One region of the Streptomyces sp. NPDC037301 genome, then DNA from elsewhere that is predicted to be linked to it. Evidence: riboswitches for the same ligand, from Rfam matches in the RefSeq annotation. Region 1 holds a riboswitch; the other holds the start of a gene.
The links. Region 1 has a riboswitch for thiamine pyrophosphate ahead of ACZ7IB_RS43225 (purine-cytosine permease family protein). Riboswitches for the same ligand answer to the same signal wherever they lie in the genome.
Positions count from the first base shown of each region.

Region 2: another riboswitch for thiamine pyrophosphate. It lies ahead of thiO (glycine oxidase ThiO); the one in region 1 lies ahead of ACZ7IB_RS43225 (purine-cytosine permease family protein).

Region 1 covers NZ_JBVJWD010000062.1:16,925-26,726, reverse strand. The annotation lists gene ACZ7IB_RS43245 (phosphodiester glycosidase family protein) at 1-84, shown strand, start outside; gene ACZ7IB_RS43240 (alpha/beta hydrolase) at 140-1,168, shown strand; gene ACZ7IB_RS43235 (hypothetical protein) at 1,385-1,645, shown strand; gene ACZ7IB_RS43230 (SpoIIE family protein phosphatase) at 1,689-2,438, shown strand; TPP riboswitch at 2,405-2,499, shown strand; gene ACZ7IB_RS43225 (purine-cytosine permease family protein) at 2,491-3,897, shown strand; gene thiM (hydroxyethylthiazole kinase) at 3,951-4,760, shown strand; gene thiE (thiamine phosphate synthase) at 4,757-5,434, shown strand; gene thiD (bifunctional hydroxymethylpyrimidine kinase/phosphomethylpyrimidine kinase) at 5,431-6,228, shown strand; gene ACZ7IB_RS43205 (ABC transporter ATP-binding protein) at 6,659-8,404, opposite strand; gene ACZ7IB_RS43200 (DUF6225 family protein) at 8,984-9,256, shown strand; gene ACZ7IB_RS43195 (hypothetical protein) at 9,402-9,802, shown strand, end outside.
Region 2 covers NZ_JBVJWD010000016.1:114,307-124,108, forward strand. The annotation lists gene ACZ7IB_RS25080 (phytoene desaturase family protein) at 1-1,339, shown strand, start outside; gene ACZ7IB_RS25085 (hypothetical protein) at 1,443-2,357, opposite strand; gene metF (methylenetetrahydrofolate reductase [NAD(P)H]) at 2,408-3,325, opposite strand; gene thiE (thiamine phosphate synthase) at 3,425-4,078, opposite strand; gene ACZ7IB_RS25100 (Rv2175c family DNA-binding protein) at 4,182-4,547, opposite strand; gene ACZ7IB_RS25105 (peptide-N4-asparagine amidase) at 4,591-6,339, opposite strand; gene ACZ7IB_RS25110 (NAD(P)/FAD-dependent oxidoreductase) at 6,457-7,713, opposite strand; TPP riboswitch at 8,168-8,281, shown strand; gene thiO (glycine oxidase ThiO) at 8,279-9,463, shown strand; gene thiS (sulfur carrier protein ThiS) at 9,460-9,678, shown strand; gene ACZ7IB_RS25125 (thiazole synthase) at 9,681-9,802, shown strand, end outside.

The sequences.
Region 1 (9,802 bases):
GGAGAAGTGATCAACGATCCGTCCGACGCGGCCGGTGAACGCCCCGTCGGGGACGCACTGCTGATCCTGCCCGACCGGGGCTGACCCAGCCCGGTCCGACAACGCCCGAGCCGGCTACCACCGACCGCCAGGAGCCGCCATGACCGCCATCCCGATCCGCCGAGCCCGCCTCCTGCTCGTCCTTGCCGCGCTGCTGCTCACCCTGGCGTCGACCCCGTCGGCGCCGGCCACCGCGTCGACGGTGCCACCTGCCGGGGGAGCGGGCGGGTTCTGGCCCTCGTCCCGGGGTGCCGAGGTAGTCGCGGTCACCCAGGTTGCCGACCGACAGGTCGACTTGTCGGTCCGTTCACCGGCCCTCGGCGGCCGGACGGTGAACGTGCGTCTGCTCACGCCCGATGGCTGGGACCCGGGCGACCGGAGCAGGCACTGGCCGACCCTCTGGCTGCTGCACGGCTGCTGCGGGGACTACACGTCGTGGACCAGTCGGACCGACATCGCGCGGACCGACGGCCTGCGCGACGTCCTCGTGGTCATGCCGGAGGCCGGCTGGAACGGCTGGTACAGCGACTGGTGGAACTACGGCCAGGGCGGTGACCCGGCGTGGGAGACCTTTCACACCAAGGAGCTGCGCCTCCTCCTTGAGCATGACTGGGGGGCGAGCAGGAACCGCGTCGTGGCGGGACTTTCGATGGGTGGCCAGGGCGCCCTGCTGTATGCCGCCCGGCACCCCGGGATGTTCAAGGCGGCCGCGGCGTACTCCGGCTCTGTGCACCCGCTGCTCAACGACGAGTCGGTGAACCGCATCATGGGATTCTTCGCCGGTCAGGGCAACGACCCGCTGAGGGTCTGGGGCGACCCGGTTGCGCAACGTGACATCTGGGCGGCCCACGACCCGTTCCACCTGGCCAAGCGCCTCAAGTCGATCCCCGTCTACCTGTCCTGCGGTGACGGCACCACCGGCCCCTTGGACCCGCCGGGCAGCACGAGCGCACTCGAAGCGGACTTCAACAGGCAGAACCAGGCCCTTGCGAGCGAGCTCGGACGCAAGGGCGCCAAGCAGGTGACCACTCACTTCTACGGACCGGGGACCCACGGCTGGGCCTACTGGCAGCGTGAGTTGCACTCCTCGCTGCCGATGCTGCTCCACGCCCTGCGGGCCGACGGCTGAACGGTCATGTGCCGAGATCATCCACCCGGGCATCCCCGCCGCGCCATGGCCAGCCGTGTCTGGGACGAGCCCCCGGCCGGGCAACGGACATCGTGGGATCGTCGCCGGTCACGGCGATCTTGTCTGCATGCTGTGCCAGTTCCACCACCGGCTCGGTCTGGGTGTCCCGCCCCCGAAACCGCGCGTCGCCCCGCCTCCGCTGGAAAGATTCGGTCCATGAACGACAGCACCCCTGCCCAGAGGGCCCGCGAGCTGCTTACCCAGGCATCCCAGCACCCGGTTGCCAGTCCTCAGCGCGACGCGCTGGTGGCCGAAGCCGCTGTGTGGGCACGGCTGGAGCACGCAGCCGTCATGGAGCATCACACGGCCGCAGCGGTCGACATCGAGTCCGCCCTGGCCTCCTTCGCCGACCCCGTGCAGAAACTCGGCAGGGAGGTCGGCAACCTGACCGAGCACATCAAGCTCAGCCAGAAGTGAGCGAGCCCGCGGAGGGAGGGCATCGCGGTGGTCACGTGCTGCGATGACGGTGAGGCGCTGGGGCAGGCCGCGCGGCGGGCTGCCTTTCGAGACCGCTGAACGCCGACTCGGGGAAGGCTCCTTCTTCGCGCTGTGCACCGACGGCCTCCTCAAGACACCGGACCGGGACATGGACGCCGGGCCCGACCGGCTGCCCCGCACCATGGCCGGCCCCGCACGACCGCTCGGGCAGCTCTGCGATGCCATGGCGACCACCCTGCTGCCAGGGCCCCGATCCGGTGACGCGGCCCTGCTCCTTGCCCGCCCCCGCGTTCTGGAAGCAGGACGGGCCGTCCGCCGGGAGCTGCCGGTTGACCCCGCGCAGGTCGCCCGCGCCCGTACCCTCACCACCCGTCAGCTTGCCGACCGAGGGTCTGGAACCGCCCGTCCTCACCACCGAACTGATGGTCAGTTAGCTGATCGTCAACGCCATCCGGCACGCGCGGCCCGCTCTCCCTGCGCCTCATCCGCGCCGAAGTCCTCATCTGCGAGGTCTCCGACGGCAGTCTCAGCGCCCCGCACCTGCGCTGCGCGCACCCGCGACGAGGGCGGCCGCGGACTTTTCCCGGTGGCCCGGCTCGCCTCCCGTTGGGGCGCCCACTCCGACCGCGACGGCAAGACCATCCGGGCCGAGCAGCCCCTTGCTCCCGTCGGAGATCCTTTCGGAGTACCTGGTCCCGGCGATGTGAGGGCCGGAGCGATCGGGTTAGTCTGTCCGTCGTACCGGACACGGGGTGCCCCATTCGAGGGCTGAGATCACACCCGTCGAACCTGAACCAGTTCGTACTGGCGGAGGGATGTCTTCCATGCCTTTGGCGCATGTATCCGGCGGTCTGCCCGCCGACGGCCGGCAGACCGTCTTCGACGGACGGATGCCGGCGGCCCCCGGCGACCTCCGTGTCGAAGCGCACGGTATAGAGCCGGTCCCCGAGAGCAACCGCTACGGCGGTCCCGGGCGCCTGTTCACCGTATGGTTCGCCCCCAATCTGACGATGACCGGCGTGTTCACCGGCACCGTCGGCATCGCCCTCGGCCTGGACTTCGCAGCCGCGCTCGCCGCCGTCGTGCTGGGCACCGTCCTCGGCGCGGTGCCCACCGCCTACCTGGGCACCTGGGGGAGCCAGACCGGTGCCGGGCAGCTGCCGCTGGCCCGGCTCGCCTTCGGCCGCGGCGTAGCGGTGCCCGGCATCCTGCAATGGCTGTCCTCGGTCGCCTGGGACGCGCTGATCGGGCTGTTCGGCGGGGACGCGTTCGCGCGGCTGTGCGGCTGGCCGTTCTGGCTCGGTGTCCTGGTCATGCTGGTGGCCCAGGGCGCCCTCGGCGTGCTGGGCTACGAGGCCATCCACCGGCTTCAGATCGGCATGACCTTCGTGCTCGCGGCCGCATTCGCGCTGATCGCCTGGCGGCTGCTCGACGGTGTCCACCCCGCCGGCACCGGCACCGCGCACGGCGCCGACCAGGTCGGCGCGTTCGTCCTGACCAGCACCATCGCGCTGAGTCTGGCCCTGTCCTGGGCTCCATACGCCAGCGACTTCAGCCGCTACCTGCCGCGTACCACCTCGCGCCCACGCATGTTCTGGTGCACGCTGCTCGGCCTTGTGGTGTCCTTCGTGGCCGTCCAGACACTCGGCCTGTGGGGTGCCTCCTTGCTGACCGACCAGACCGCCGCGGGTGTGGACGAGCTGCTGGGCGGCGGGGCGCTGGGCGCGTTCGGGCTGCTCGCCGTGGCGCTGGCGGCCCTCAGCAGCAACGCCATGAACGACTACAGCGGTTCCCTGGCGCTGCAGACCGTGGGAGTGCGCCTTCCGCGTCCGGCGGCTGCCGCCCTCGCCGCCGCGCTCGGCTTCCCTCTGGTGCTGTGGATGCACGCTGCCGACACCACGGCCCGCTTCCAGAACGTGCTGCTGTTCGTCGGCTACTGGATTCCCGGTTTCGTGGCGATCGTCGTCGTCGACTGGCTCGCCCGGGCCCGGGCGAGGGGCGGCGCCGCGATCGACCTCGCCGGCGAGACCGCCCGGGCACAGCCCGGATGGCCCCCGTTGCTGGCGTTCGTCGTCGCCTTCGCCGCCGCCGTACCGTTCATGGACACCAGTCTGTACGTGGGCCCGGTGGCGGCTGCCCTGCACGGCGCCGACCTCTCGTACTACGTGGCATTCCTCGTGGCCCTGGCGGTATACGCCCCGCTGCGCCTGCGTCACCGACCGCAGGACTGACCGCCGTGCCCCGGCGTCCCGACACCATCCCCTCCCGCACGGAGCGAATCCGAATGCCCTCGACATCCGCCGATCACACCGTCTTCGTCCCACAGGCCCTCGCACACGTGCGGGCGGACTCCCCGCTGGTGCAGTGCCTGACCAACTCGGTGGTCACTGGGTTCACCGCCAACGTCCTGCTGGCGCTGGGCGCTTCACCGGCCATGGTCGACATTCCGGAAGAGGCCGGCCCGTTCGCCCGGGTCGCCTCAGGCGTCCTGGTCAATCTCGGCACCCCGCACGCGGAGCAGCGCTCCGCCATGGCCGAGGCCGCGCGGGCGGCGGCTTCGGCCGGTACGCCGTGGGTGCTCGACCCGGTGGCGGTCGGCGCCCTGCCGGTACGCACCGCGCTGGCACGAGAGCTCCTGGAGCTGCGGCCGACTGTGATCCGGGGCAACGCGTCCGAGATCATCGCGCTCGCGGGCGCGGGCGGTGGCGGTCGCGGCGTGGATTCCTCCCACGGCGTCGAGGCCGCCGAGGAATCAGCGCGCGCGCTGGCTCGTGCAACCGACTGCGTGGTCGCCGTGTCGGGGCCCGTCGACTTCGTCACCGACGGGGTGCGCAGTGCCCGGATCGCCCATGGGGACGCCCTGTTGACCCGGGTGACAGGTGGCGGCTGTGCGCTGGGTGCGGTGGTGGCGGCCTTCGCGGCGGTCGCCGCGGACCGGTTCGCCGCGACGGTGGCCGCCGTGGCCGTGTACACGGTCGCCGCCGAGCTCGCCGCGAAGGAGGCCTCCGGGCCCGGCAGTTTCGCCGTCTCGTTCCTGGACGCGCTCGCCGCGCTGGAGGAATCCGACCTCGCCGAGCTGGCGGTGCTCTCGTGACTGCGGCGTCGGTGGATCTGTCGGTCTACCTGGTCACGGACGCAGCCCAGTGCGCGGCCCGCGGCCGGAGCGTGGCCGAGACCGTCGCCCTGGCGGTGGCCGGAGGCGTCACCGCCGTGCAGATCCGGGAGAAGCACGCCGCCGGGAGGGCGTTCCTGCGTACGGTTCTGGAAGTGGCCGCCGTCGTCCCCGAACGGGTGGCGCTGATCGTCAACGACCGTGTGGACGTGTTCCTGGCGGCCCGGGCAGCCGGGGCGCGCGTCACCGGGGTCCACGTCGGCCAGTCGGATCTGCCGCCGGCCGCGGTACGCGAACTGATCGGTGAGCACGCGGTCCTGGGCCTGAGCGCCGCCACCCCCGACGAACTGCGCGCCGCCGCCGGGGATCCGGCACGCGTCCACCACATCGGCATCGGCGCGCTGCACGCGACCCGGACCAAGGCGGATGCCCCGGCCGCACTCGGGCATGCCGGTTTCGCCCGCCTCGCCCGGCTCAGCGACCTGCCGGCCGTGGCCATCGGCGGCGTCACCCCGGCCGACCTGCCACGCCTGCGGGATGCCGGGGCGATGGGTGCCGCAGCCGTCTCCGGTATCTGCGCCGCCGAGGACCCCCGAGCAGCGGCCCGCGCATACGCCCGGGCATGGACCTGCAACCGAGAGGAGAGCCACGCATGACCGCGCCGCCCCGCGTGCTGACGATCGCCGGATCCGACTCCGGCGGAGGAGCCGGAATCCAGGCCGACCTGAAGACGATGCTGGCGCTCGGCACCCACGGAATGAGCGTGCTCACGGCTGTCACGGCACAGAACTCCCTGGGCGTGCAGGGCGCATGGGAACTCCCCGTGGAGGCGGTTCGCGCGCAGTACCGCAGTGTCATGGACGACATCGGTGTCCAGGCGGTCAAGACGGGGATGCTCTCCTCGCCCGAGCTGGTCACGGTGGTCGCCGAGCTCTTGTCGGACGTGGCGGCCCCGGTCGTCGTGGACCCGGTGAGCGTGTCCAAGCACGGCGACAAGCTGCTGGCCGATGACGCGCTGGATGCCGTACGGACCGCGCTGCTGCCGGTCGCGACGGTGGCCACGCCGAATCTCGACGAGGTCGCGCAGCTCACCGGCATCACGGTGACGGACGAAGCAGGCATGCGCCGCGCTGCCGCGCGGCTGCTCACGTATGGGCCCCGCTGGGTGGTGGTGAAGGGCGGCCACCTGCCGGGCGAGGCGGCGGACCTGCTGACGGACGGCGAGGAGGAGCACTGGCTGCGCGCCCCGCGGCACGACAACCGCCACACCCACGGCACAGGCTGCACGCTCGCCTCGGCCATCGCGGTGGGCCTGGCGCAGGGCCACCCGGTACCGGATGCGGTACGCCGGGCCAAGGACTACGTCACCGCGGCGATCGCGGCGGGGTTCGCGCTGGGGGCCGGGATCGGGCCGGTGGACCACGGCTGGCGGATCCACGGGCGCGCCTGACGCCAGTGGATGAGTCCCGCACCGCCGGGCCACCGCACGCCCCGCCGGGCGGTGCCTGTGTGGAGACGTTCCCGGCTGCTGTCCTGCTCCGCGCCAGATTCCTCGTCACGGAAGCGCCGGCATGAGGGCTGTCCGGCACGTCCCTTTTGGCTCCCTCTTCTTCGGGCCTTGCAGCCGCCTGTGCGGGGTCACCTCATGAAGCGTGGCGGCCCGCCGGTGACGGCCGGGCATGACGGTCGAACCGCCCGGGCCGGCAGCAGCGGCACCGGGCCGGGGTAACCCCCACGAACCAGGCAGAACCGTCCGACCAGTACGGACGAGGGTGTCGGCAGGCGCGGGGCCACACCCGCCGGAGTCGCGTTCATTGCAGGTCGGCCCGCGCAGGGGTGTCGTCGAGGAAGCCGCCCGACTGGTGCTGCCACAGCTTCGCTTAGGCGCCGTCCGACGCGAGCAACTCCTGGTGCGTGCCCTGCTCGACGATCCGTCCGCGGTCGAGGACGACGAGCCGGTCCATGGTGGCGACCGTGCTCAGGCGGTGCGCCACCACGAGCGCCGTCCGCCCCTCCATGAGCCGCCACAGCGCCTCCTGGACGAGGATCTCGCTTTCGGAGTCCAAGGCGCTGGTCGCCTCGTCGAGCAGCAGGATCGGCGCGTCGCGAAGGATCGCCCTGGCGAGGGCGACCCGCTGGCGCTGTCCGCCGGACAGCTTGACACCGCGCTCGCCCACCATGGTGTCGAAGCCGTCAGGCAGCGCGTCGGCGAACTCCGTGACGTGCGCAGCCTCGGCCGCGCGGCGGATCTCGGCGTCGGTGGCGTCCGGCCGGGCGAACGCGATGTTGTCCCGCAGCGTGCGGTGGAACATCGCCGGGTCCTGTGGCACGTAGGCGATCAGGCTGCGCAGGTCGGCCTGGCGCAGCGCGCTGATGTCCTGACCCCCGATCAGGATCCGGCCGGCGTCGATGTCAGTCATCCGCAGCAGCAGCCGGCTGAGCGTGGTCTTGCCCCCTCCGGACCGGCCGACGAGGCCGATTTTCGCCCCGCTGGGCACAGCCAGTTCGAGGCCCTCGAAGAGCGGCTCGGCGCCTGCGTGGGCGAAGGTCACGTGCTCGAAGTGGACGTCGGCGGCCCGGGACAGCAGCGGCTCCGGCGATGCCGGGTCGAGAACGGTCGGTGGCCTCAGCAGCAGTTCGGTGAACTGCGCGGCCTCCGTCATCGAGCTCTCCAGGCGGCGGTAGATCTGGTTGAACTCGAACATGATCCGCGTTGCGTTGGTGTAGTACGTGAATGCGACCACGATCGCCTCCACGCCGTGCCCGCCCCCGCCGATCGCGACTGCGAGCAGCAGGCCCAGCGCGTTGGTCAGCACGGACATCGGTGCGACCAGTGTGTCGATGCGCAGGTTGCCGTAGTCCCACGACCGCAACGTGAGCCGCCGCGACACCGCGACGCGGGATCGGTGCTCGGCGGCCTCGCGCTCCTCGGCGGCGAACGCCCGGACCGTGTCCATGTTCATCAGGCTGTCGGCGACGTGGCCCGACACCCGGGCGATCGCCTCCTCACGCTGGTCGACGAGCGCCTGGCGGCGGCGGATGAGGGGCGTCACGCACAGCGCCGTCAGCGCGATCATCGCCAAGAGCCCGACAACGAGCAGCGGTTCGTAGTGCCAGAGCACCACCGACCCGAACACGAGGGGCACGAAGCTGCCCACGACCGAGAACGTCAGCGTGTCGACGAACTCCTCGAAGCGGGACGCGAAGCTCAGGACCCGCTTGGTCAGCGACCCGGCGAAGGTGTCGTGGAAGAACGTGGCGTCCTTGGCGAACAGCTCGTCCATGCCGATCACGTACAGGTGCTCGATGCCGAGGGCGTCAAGGCGGTTCAGGCAGTGCAGGCCGACGCGCCACAGCGTCTCCGCGAGCAGCAGGACGCCGGCGAAGCCGAGGATGTAGGGCAGCGTCGAGCCGATGGCGATTCCGGCGTCGCCGGCGATCCGACCGACGAGCTTCGCGACGAGCAGCGGCGCGATGTAGTTGATGCCGATGTTGCCCAGCGCCGGCAGCAGCATCGCGGGCACCGTCAGCCGCCGGAGCCGGGCCAACTCCCGCCCGTAGTAACGAAGGGCGAGGAGCACCGAGCCCCCGCCGGGCGGAACCTCGCGCGATTCAGGCAATCCCATCCACCCCTGTGTTGTCGTGCGGCAGCTCGTCACGCGCTTCTCCGGGGAGAAGCCGTTGCCCCATGTCCGTGCGGAGCTTCGGTTCGAGTGAGTGCCTTCGCCCGGGTCGTCTTCCGAAGGCGGGGCACGACGGCGGAGCCCCCGTGCTGCTCGTGGCGACGCATCCGTGCGAGTACGCGGAGGCCAGGAATCGCAGTGTCCCGCGGGGGCGCCCGCGGTGTCCAAGCGTTTTTTCAGCCGACGGCGACCCGCAGCCGCTGCGCAGGCTTCGGCGAGGCCTGCGCCCCGACGAGCGCCTCGCCGGAGAGCGGGCCCGGACCAGCCCGCGGCTCCGGCCGTTCTCCGCACCGAACCCGACTTGGCCTGCCAAGAGATCCGACAGCTCGGAGAAGAGCGAGAGCGGCTGCGTCACGCGCCCTGCGCCGCCAGCTCGGACAACAACTCGACGCTCTCAGCAAGGACGCAGGAGAAGTTCGACGAGATCCCACCCCGGCCCCCTGTACCCCGGATCAGCGCTCCGGCCCGGGGTACAGTCGTGTCCTCACGTGGACTTCCGGTGTGGTCCTGCATCCTGTGCCCATGGCCGACACCTTTGACCACGCCCCGCAGGTATGGAACGCCGCACAGCTCCGCGAAGCCATCAAAGACCTGCCCGATGACACACCCATCCACATCGGTGTTGCCGAAGACCCCGGCGACTTCGACGGATACCGCGACTTCGTGCTCGTGAACGCCGAACACGTTGAGAACTGGTGGCCGGCCACCTCCACCTCGCCCGAGCGCGCGGAGACCGAGAAGGCGCTGACCCTGTTTGCCGACTGGAAGGCCGACGAGTACGACGTCCTCGACTGAACCCGCCGCGGTCACTCCCCGGCCGGGGTGTCTTCCGGCTCGGTGCCGTCATTGCCAGGCCGCGGATTCCTGCGGTCCCGCTCTTGGCGGGTCAGCAGCATCGCCGCGGCGGCGAACGCGGGCGGCGGTCAGTACGCTCACTCCCATGGGACTGGACATCAGCGTGGTGATCGCCGACTGGTCATGGCTGGGCGAGGTACCTCCCCGGGAGCGGCTGGCACGGCTGAGGGATGCCTGGTATGCCGAGGAGACAGGACTGTGGTGCCGCGAAGAGTCCGCCGTAGAGGGCGAATGGGGGCGGCCGGGAGGACCCGACGGCGCGTTCTTCGACATCTACGAGTTCCGTGGCACCTGCGGCTCGTTCAAGGCGCACTTCTGGGCAGGGCACCGCTGGGAACGGGTCCGCGACCATGCCGACCCGGAGCTCCGGACCGGGCTGGACACCTTGCTGTGCGGGCTGATCTGGGATGGGGAGGACGGTGAGGCACCGCACACGGACCCGGGCTTCTTCACCGACGACCCCGCCCTCTTCTACGGCGTGCTGCT
Region 2 (9,802 bases), on a different contig from region 1:
TCTGCCCGCGGTCTACCGCGACTTGTTCGTGAAGACGGGCAAGGAGCCGCTGGAACGATGCGTCACCATCACCCAGGTCGATCCGGCGAGCCGCCACATCTTCGCGGACGGCACCGCGGTCTCGCTGCCGAATGCCTCACGGGCCGGGGTGGTCGCCGCCCTGGACACCGCGCTCGGGGGCAGCGCGGGCGCTGCCTGGGGCGAGTTCCTCGACCGGGCGCGCGATGCCTGGGACCGGTCCCGGCGTCCGCTGCTGGAGGAGCCGTTGCGCTCCGACTGGCAGGTGCTCGGCCGTGATCCGTATCCCGCGCTCCGGCAGCGCCGGCTGCTGCGCTCGGCCCGTCAGGCGGGCACGGTGACGGAGGTCGGCGCGTGGGAGCTCTCGGACCCCCGGCTGGCCGCCCTGTTCGACGGGTACGCCCTGTCGTACGGGCTCGACCCGCTGCGCGCCCCGGCGGCGGCCGCCCTGCTGCCGTACATGGAGGAGACCTTCGGCAGTTGGTATGTCTCCGGCGGGATCCGGGCCCTGGCGCAGGCGGTGTACGAGCGGTGTCTGGCCCGGAAGGTGGAGTTCGTCTTCGGCGGCGAGGTGGCCCGGGTCGTCGCGAAGGACGGCCGGGCGGCGGGCGTCGAGCTCCTGGACGGGACGGTTGCCGAAGCCGGCCATGTGGTGCTGGGGGCCCGTCCGAATCCGGGCCTGGTGCCCGGTCAGGAGCTGTGGCGGGACGGCGATGTCGCGGTGCAGCCGGGGCAGGGAGTGGTGCCGGGCCGGTTCCTGGTCCTGCTGTCGCTGCGCGGCGCCCGGCCCGCGGATGCCGTGCACCGGACGCTGGTGCACCCGGCGGACGGCGGGGCGGAGCGCGAGGCTGTGTTCGGCGGAAGGCTCGCCGGCCGTCCCACGGTGACGGTGCTGCGCCCGGACGACCCGTCGACCCGCCCCGACGACGCGCACGAGGCAGTGACGCTGATGGCGACGGTCGCCCCGCACGGCGCGGTGGACTGGACGGACGCGGCGCTGCGCGAGCGGTGCGCCGACGCACTGATCGAAGCGGCCGGCGAGGCCGTGCCCGGCATACGGGAGCGGCTGCTCCACGCCGAGGTGCGGACCCCGGCCGAGACGGCGGCCGACACCGGCGCCGAGGGCGGCTCGGTGCCCGCGCCCGCGCTGGCCGGGGCGGGGGGCGCGTATCTGCACCCGGGCAATCGCACCCGGCTGCCGGGGCTCTACGTCGCGGGCGGCTGGTCGCATCCGGGTGGCGGGCTCGCCCACGCGGGGATGTCGGGGGCACTGGTCGCCGGGCTGATCGTGGAGGGGGACGGGTTCCGGGGCTCCCGATGAGGGAGAGGCCGCCCGTCGGCGGCGCCACCGGGGTGCCGGGCAGGTCCGATCACCGCCCTGCCCTCGGTCACTCCCGAGGCACCCTGCTCCTGCCGGTCCGCGGTCAGTGGCGGTACTGCTGCTCGTTGTAGCCGGTGTCGTAGCCGTTCGGGTACGGGGCAGGGTGTGCGGGCTGCTCCGGAGGGGCGGACGGGTACTGCTCGCCCTCGCGCTGCTGCGGCACCCAGACACCGCCGGGCGGGGTATCGGGGGCGTACTGCTGGGCGTACGGATCGGCGGCGTACTGCTCCTGGCCGCCGTGGCTGTCGTAGCCGTTGCCGTAGCTGTCGTACGAGGCGTACTGCGCGGAGCCGCCGGTGGTGCCGGCCCCGATGTACGGGTCGGAGTATGCGGCGTACTGCTGCTGGCCCGTGCCGTAGTCGTACTGCCCGGCGGACGAGTCCTGGCCGGCGTACGGCTCCTGGCCCGGCGCCGCGTACGTGGAGTGGTCGGCGTAGGGGTCGTACGCCGCGTACTGGGGCTGCTGCTCGGGCTGCCGGCCCTGGTTCTGTCCCTGCTGCGACTGCGGGTGATCGCCGTAGATGCCGTACTGCCCGGTGTCGTCCGGCAGTGGCTCCGGCTCGTAGACCGCGGCCCCCGGTGCTGTGGCGTCCGCCCGCTGCGGGACCTGCTCGTCGTACTCCATCTCCAGGCCCGACACCTCGAGCTTGGGCTCGCGGCTGTCCCGGTCGCCCCCGCCCCGGCGGCGACGGCTCTCGCCGGGGCTGCCCCCTATCGCCCAGCCGGTCGAGAAGCCGCGCCTGAAGGACAGCGTTACGTACGTCTGGCCGGTTGCGAACGCGATCGCGCCGACGGCGATGACGAACACGGACGGCATCAGTACGCCGACGACCACACAGCCGAAGCCTCCGAAGGCGAGCAGACGCCAGCGAAGGCGCGCCTTGTACTGCAGGAGCACCTCGCCGAGCAGCCACAGCGCGACGATTCCGAACGCGATGTAGAGGACTGTCCAGCCCATGCCCGCCCCCTTCTACGGCCACCGCCCCGGGTCGTGGCGGGTACGGCCGGTCACGACTGCTTGTGCAGTCCGAGTTTCTCGTAGATTTCGAGCGTCGCCGTCGAGTTGTTGAGCGTAATGAAGTGCAGTCCGGGCACACCCTCGGATTGCAGCCTCGCGCAGAACTGCGTTGCGAAGTCGATGCCAATGGAGCGTACAGCGGCGGGATCGTCCTTGGCAGCGAGGATGCGTTCTTTCAGTGCTGAAGGGAAAGACGCGTTGCTGAGCTGCGCAAACCGGTCCAACTGCTTCACGCTGGTCAGCGGCATGACCTCGGGGATGATCGGCGTTTCGCAACCCGCAGCGACCACGCGGTCACGCATCCGCAAATAGTCCTCCGGATTGAAGAACATCTGGGTGATCGCATAGTCGGCACCGGCGCGGCACTTGTCCACGAAATGCCGGGTGTCGGTGTCCCAGTCGGTCGAACGCGGGTGCATCTCGGGAAATGCCGCGACGCCGACGCAGAAATCGCCGGATTCCTTGATGAGCCGGACGAGATCGGCCGCGTACTGGACACCCTGCGGGTGCTCGACCCACTCGCCCATCGGGTCGCCGGGCGAGTCTCCGCGCACGGCGAGGATGTTCCGGATTCCGGCGTCGGCGTACTGCCCGATCATATTGCGCAGCTCGGCGACGGAGTGGTTGACCGCCGTGAGGTGCGCGACCGGGGTGAGCGTGGAATCGGCAGCGATCTGCTGGGTGGCCTTGACCGTCCCGGCCCGAGTGGAGCCACCGGCCCCGTAGGTCACCGAGACGAAGCTCGGCCCCACCGCCTCGACGCGGCGCAGCGCATTCCAGAGGTTCCGCTCGCCCTTCTCGGTCTTGGGCGCCCAGAACTCGAACGAATACGAAGTCTTGCCGGTCGCGAGGAACTCACGCACCGTGCGCGCGTGATCTGTCCTGGTAGAAGGTGTGCCAAGGGCCATACGGGCAGGTTAACCAGAGCGCGACGGCCACAGGACCAGACCAGCGGTAATTGCCCGAATTGACTGGTTGTTTGTCCACCCTTCGGACATCTGGCCGGATCACGCTCTGGTGCGCACCCGGATTCGCTTGGCCAGCTCGGCGGTGGCGGCGGCCGGGTCGGTGGCCTCGGTGATCGCCCGTACGACGACCACCCGGCGCGCTCCGGCGTCCAGCACCTCGTCGAGATTGCCCGCGTCGATTCCGCCGATGGCGAACCACGGACGCCGCTGGTCGAGCGAGGCGGCGTACCGCACGAGGTCCAGGCCCGGGGCGTGCCGGCCGGGCTTGGTCGGGGTGGGCCAGCAGGGGCCGGTGCAGAAGTAGTCCACCCCGGGCTCGGCGGCGGCCGCGTCGACCTCGGACTCGGCGTGGGTGGAGCGGCCGATCACCACGTCCTCGCCGATGATGGCGCGGGCGGCGGGGACCGGCAGGTCGCCCTGGCCGAGGTGCAGCACATCGGAGCCGATGGTGTGGGCGACATCGGCCCGGTCGTTCACCGCGAGGAGCTTGCCGTGGCGCCTGCAGGCTTCGGCGAATACCGCCAGGTGTTCGAGCTCCTCGGCCGCTTCCATGCCCTTGTCGCGCAGCTGGACGATGTCCACCCCGCTGGAAAGGACGGCGTCGAGAAACGCGGGGAGGTCACCTTGGCGCCTGCGGGCGTCCGTGCACAGATAGAGCCGGGCATCGGACAGCAGCGCGCGAGGCGTGGACATGGTGCGCTTCCCCCTGGAGAGCGTTGCGGAACGGTTATCGGTACAGCGCGGGGGTGCGGGCCGCGCATTGCTGCGCGGCCCGCCCCTCACGTACGGACTGCGGTCAGACGGCGAGCGCCTGGGCGCGGCGCTTCACCTCCGTGCCGCGATTCTCGCTCAGCGCCTGGGCAGGGGTGCCCGGCAGGGTCGGGTCGGGGGTGAAGAGCCATTCCAGCATCTCTTCGTCGGTGTAGCCGTCGTCCCTCAGGAGCGTCAGGGTTCCGGAGAGACCCTTGACCACCTTGTTGCCGTCGATGAAGGCGGCAGGCACCTGGAGCGTCCGGTTCTCACCACGTCGTACGGCGATGAGCTGGCCCTCCTTGACCAGCTGCCGCACGCGCGTCACCTCGACATCGAGCATTTCGGCGATGTCGGGAAGGTGGAGCCAGGCGGGGACGAGAGCATCGATCTTTGCGTCAATCTCGGTCACAGGGACAAGCGTGCCATCCCGGGCCGACAGTCGGTAGCCGGACTCAGCCCTTCAGGGCGTCGCGGACCACGTCCGCGACGCGGCAGTGGCTCTGCCGGTCGCGGGTGATCCAGCCGTGCGCGGTCGTCAGGGAGCGCGAGTAGCAGGCTCCGGTGTCCGTGGTGCCCCGGTACTTCTCGGTCGAGGCTCCGTCGGCCGACTGGACGACACCACCCGTGCGGACGAGGTTGCCGGTCGAGTCCACGGTGTCGTCCGTGACCGCGTCCGTGTGCCACGCGTGTGCGGAGCCCTTACGGGACGTGTCGACGAGCACACGGCGCTGGGTGACGTCGGCCCTTATGTCGTAGTTGTTGTAATCGCCGTACACCGGGATGTCCATGTCCACGTCGATGGGGTAGGACCAGGTATGCCGCTGCGCGTCCGTGCGCCCGCGGGTCCTGGTCGTCACCGTGGTGGAACCGTGGTCACGCTGATGCATCACCTGATGGCTGCCCGTGCGGGAGACGTTGTCCGTGTTGGTGTAAGCGAACTTCTGCTCGACGGTGGTGGTGACCCGGCCCTTCGAGGTCTCGACGTAGCCCGAGATCTTCCAGGAGCGGCCGGTCGACACGGAGACGTCCGTGGAGCCGTCCTTGCCCGGGGTCTGGACGGTCTTCACGACCGGGGTGTGACTGAGCGTGTTGGTGGTCACCTTGCCGCTCGTGCGGGACGTGTGCGCGTCCGTGTCGAGGAAGAGTGAACCGTCGACGGTCCAGCCGTCGGCCGCACCGTACGGAGTGATGCTGATGGCATGCGGCTTGCCGTCGGCCAGCAGACCCGCGAAGGGGGTGAGGTCGATGTCGTACGCCTCGGTCTTGAACTGGTCGATGGCCGGGATCGGGCGCCACAGGGTCGGCACGATGCCGCCGGAGTACACCACGGGGTACGGCTGGGCGAGACCGGCGGGCTGTCCGTCCACCGCGACCTGCACCTCACGGTAGGGGCCGCCGCCGCAGAGATAGTCCGGAGCGGTTTCCGCCAGGTCGCTGGGGACCGCGTCGAACCACTGCTCGTCGCAGCCGCCCCCGCGTGCGTAGACCTCCAGGCGCGCGTTGGTCAGATTGCGCGGGAAGGTGACCTCGGTGCGGGTGGAGCCGCCCTTGCCGACGTTCATCCAGGGGGCGCCGCCGGAGCCGGTGTCACCGAGCGGGACGATGCTGTCGGCCGTGGTGGCGGCCGGGTGGCGCTGGTCGGCCTGGTAGTACGTGACCGTCAGCTTGATCCTGTACACGCCGGTGTACGTCTCGTTGACGACATTGCCCAGTTCGAGCTGGAGCTTCTGCGGGTCCTTGAGGAGCGGCGCGAAGTCGGTGATGTCCTTGGCGACGTGCCAGCTGATGCCGTCGTCGTCGGGCTCGGCGGTGCTGGTGCGGAAGACCTCCGCGCCACCGATGAAAACCGCGGCAAGGCGGTCGTACTGACGCCCCTTCACGCTGCCCGACCAGTCGAGGACGACCTTGTTCCACGGCCCCTTGCACTTCTCGGGCGGGGTGAGCGTGGTGGTGTACGGCGGTCCGCCGAGGGTGTAGCCGAAGTCGTGGTCGACGGCCGTCACCGAGCAGTGCTTGGTGTCCGGGCGGGAAACCGGCGGCAGCGCGTCGATCGGGTCCTGGTAGTCGACAGCCGGGTTGGAACCGGGCTGGGGAGCGGTGCCCGCGTACGCCGGGGCGGCGAGTGCGCCTCCGACGAGGGCGATCGACGCCGAGGCCATGGAGATTCCGCGCAGCGCGCGGGCCCATCTGTGTCGGAACATGCGCATCCTTCGAAGAGACATGAAATGAGCACTCTAAAAGATGCACAGTGCACTAACTTTTGCCTCCCCCCAAGGGGTCGTCCACATAGCGGACGTCAACGTCCGTTGCCCGTAGGCCTACTGACGAGTCGCCGACTTCAGCGGTACGGACGGGTCACCGGCCCGCTCCGGATCGAGCCGTGCCCCCGCCTCGATGAGTTTGCGCCCCTGCGCCAGATCGCGTGGCCGGCCGACGGCGAGGACCGCGACCAGGACGCCGTCCCGCAGCCAGCACACCGACCAGGAGGGACCGGCCGGATCGCCGCGCCACAGCAGGGTGTCGGCGCTCCCGTGGTGGCCCGCGTACTGCACGAACCGGTCGAACTGCTCGGACCAGAAGTACGGCACGGGGTCGTACGTCTGCGGCGCCGGGCCGTTCTCGGCCCGCGCCCCGATGATGTTGGCGGCGGCGGTCCGAGGGCCCTGGAGGGCGTTGTCCCAGTGGTGGACGAGAAGGCGTTCGCCGTACCGCAAGGAGGGGAACGAGGCGCAGTCACCGACCGCGTACACATCGGGGAGCGAGGTGCGCAGCGCCCCGTCGGCGGTCACCGATCCGTCGGGGCCGAGCGCGATGCCGGAGCCGGCCAGCCAGCCGGTGGCGGGCCGTGCGCCGATTCCGACGACGACCGCTCCGGCCGGGATCGTGCGGCCGTCCGCAAGGATCACCCGGCCGGGTTCGATGCGGGCGACCCGGGCTCCGGTGAGGAGTTCGGCGCCGCTCTCGGCGTACCAGGCGGTCATCGGGGCGGCGACCTCGGCGGGCATCGCGCCCGCGAGGGGCCGGTCGGCGGCCTCGACGACGGTGACCTCGCAGCCCGCGGCGCGGGCCGCGGTGGCGAACTCGGCGCCGATCCAGCCCGCGCCGACGACCACGACGCCGTGCTGCCCGTCGAGTACGGGCCGCAGCCTTGCCGCGTCGTCGAGGGTGCGCAGCAGATGGACGCCGGGAACGCCCTCGGCGCCGGGCAGGACAACCGGTTCGGCGCCGGTCGCGATCACCAGGACGTCGTATGCGACGGGTCCTGACGGGGTGTCCAGCTCATGCGCGCCCGGCCGCACACCGGTGACTTCGCGGCCCAGCTGCAGATCGATGTCCAGCGCCTCGAAGTCGACGTCGAAGGCGGAGTCCTCGGCCTTGCCGAGCAGTACCGCCTTGGACAGCGGGGGCCGGTCGTAGGGCTGGTGCGGTTCGGCGCCGATCAGGGCGACGGAGCCGGTGAAGCCCTGTTCCCGCAGGGCCACCGCCGTCTGCACGCCGGCCATGCCCGCGCCGACGATGACGACGCGGCACCCTGCCTGCCGGTCCGGCTGCTCTGACTGCTGCTGCTCGCTCACCCGTACACCTTAAACATCTGACGGATCGTCAGGAAAGGGGGGCTCTTCGACCGCGCTCGTCCCGCTGCTCTGCAACTCGGTGCACAACTGATCGACCAGCGCCCGGTTTTGGCGAACATGGGCACGATCGAGTGAACAGTGTGACAATCTATGGGTATGCCCGACTGGGTGTGCGTAATGTGCGCGGTGCGATCTGGGACGCCGGGTGTGGCGTCAGCAGTCGGGGCCCCGTATAACCGGAGTGATGGTTCGGGGCCTCCCCGTCGCCTCTCGCCACACCCACATGGCCAGGTCGTAGGAATTCCGCCCACCCGGGACGGACCGCATACGGGATATGCGTCGCCGACCAGGACGCGAAAGCGGAGGACCAGTGCGCCCAAGACCGTTCGGGGCGTGCCGGTGGGACAGGACCCGTTCCTGCTCACTGCCCAGGAACGGTTTAGGGTGGCCAACGTAAAACACTCGCGGGAGCCCGGACGCACCGGGCTGAGAGGGAGGCTGGGGCGGCCTTCGACCGTACGAACCTGATCCGGGTCATGCCGGCGAAGGGAGGGGTTGGGCACCCATGCGTTCTTCTCGGAACGGAAACGGATCCGACGTCCTTGTCATCGGGGGCGGAATCATCGGTCTGGTGACCGCCTGGCGGGCCGCGCAACGCGGACTGCGCACCGCGGTCGTCGATCCCGAACCAGGTGGCGGAGCCGCCCGGGTGGCGGCCGGCATGCTGGCCGCCGTCACCGAACTCCACTACGGCGAACAGATGCTGCTGAGCCTCAATGTCGCCTCGGCCGCCCGCTATCCGGCCTTCGCGGCCGAGCTGGAGGCGGCGAGCGGCCAGGAGACCGGCTTCCGCACCTGCGGCACCCTGGCCGTCGCGCTGGACTCCGACGACCGTGTCCATCTGCGGGAACTGCACGCCCTGCAGCAGCGTTCGGGCCTGGAGTCGGAGTGGCTCACCGGCCGCGAATGCCGCCGCCTGGAGCCGATGCTCGCGCCGGGCGTCCGCGGCGGTCTGCGGGTCGACGGCGACCACCAGATCGATCCCCGCCGACTGGCCGCCGCACTGCTGACCGCCTGCGAACGGGCCGGGGTGGCCTTCCACCGCGGCTGGGTGGAGCGCCTGGCGGTGATACGCGACCGGGCCGCCGGAGCCGTGCTCGCCGGGGGGACGGAGCTCGCCGCCGACCAGGTCGTGCTCGCCGCGGGCAGCCTCAGCGGCCGCCTCCCGGGGCTGCCGGACGAGGTCGTGCCGCCGGTCCGGCCGGTGAAGGGACAGGTACTGCGGCTGACCGTGCCCGCCACGTACGCGCCGTTCCTCACCCGGACGGTCCGGGCCGTGGTCCGGGGCAGCCATGTCTATCTCGTACCGCGCGAGAACGGCGAACTGGTCGTCGGCGCCACCAGCGAGGAGATGGGCTGGGACACCACCGTCACCGCGGGCGGCGTCTACGAGCTGCTGCGGGACGCCCACGAGCTGGTGCCCGGCATCACCGAGCTGCCGCTCACCGAGACCCGGGCCGGTCTGCGCCCCGCCTCCCCCGACAACGCCCCGCTGCTCGGCCCCACCGCCCTGCCCGGCCTCCACCTCGCCACCGGCCACCACCGCAACGGGGTGCTGCTGGCTCCCGTCACCGGTGACGTCATGGCAGAGCTCCTCACCACAGGCGAGCTGCCCGAGGTGGCCCGCCCCTTCACCCCGCACCGTTTCTCGTCCGCCGCCGTCTGGGTACATCAGGAGCAGCCCGCATGACCGACCCCGCGCCCCTCTCCGTGTCCGTGAACGGCGAGGTCCGTCTCCTCGCCGCGGGCACCACCCTGGACACCCTCGTGGCCACCCTGACCGCCGCGCACTCCGGCGTCGCGGCCGCCGTCAACGAGACCGTCGTCCCACGCGGCCAGTGGTCCACCGCCGCACTCGGTGACGGTGACCGCGTCGAGGTCCTTACCGCGGTCCAGGGAGGCTGACCATGCCCGACGACCTCTTCACCCTCGGCGACACCGCCTTCGGCTCCCGGCTGATCATGGGAACCGGCGGGGCGCCCAGCCTCGACGTGCTGGAACGCTCCCTGACCGCCTCCGGTACCGAGCT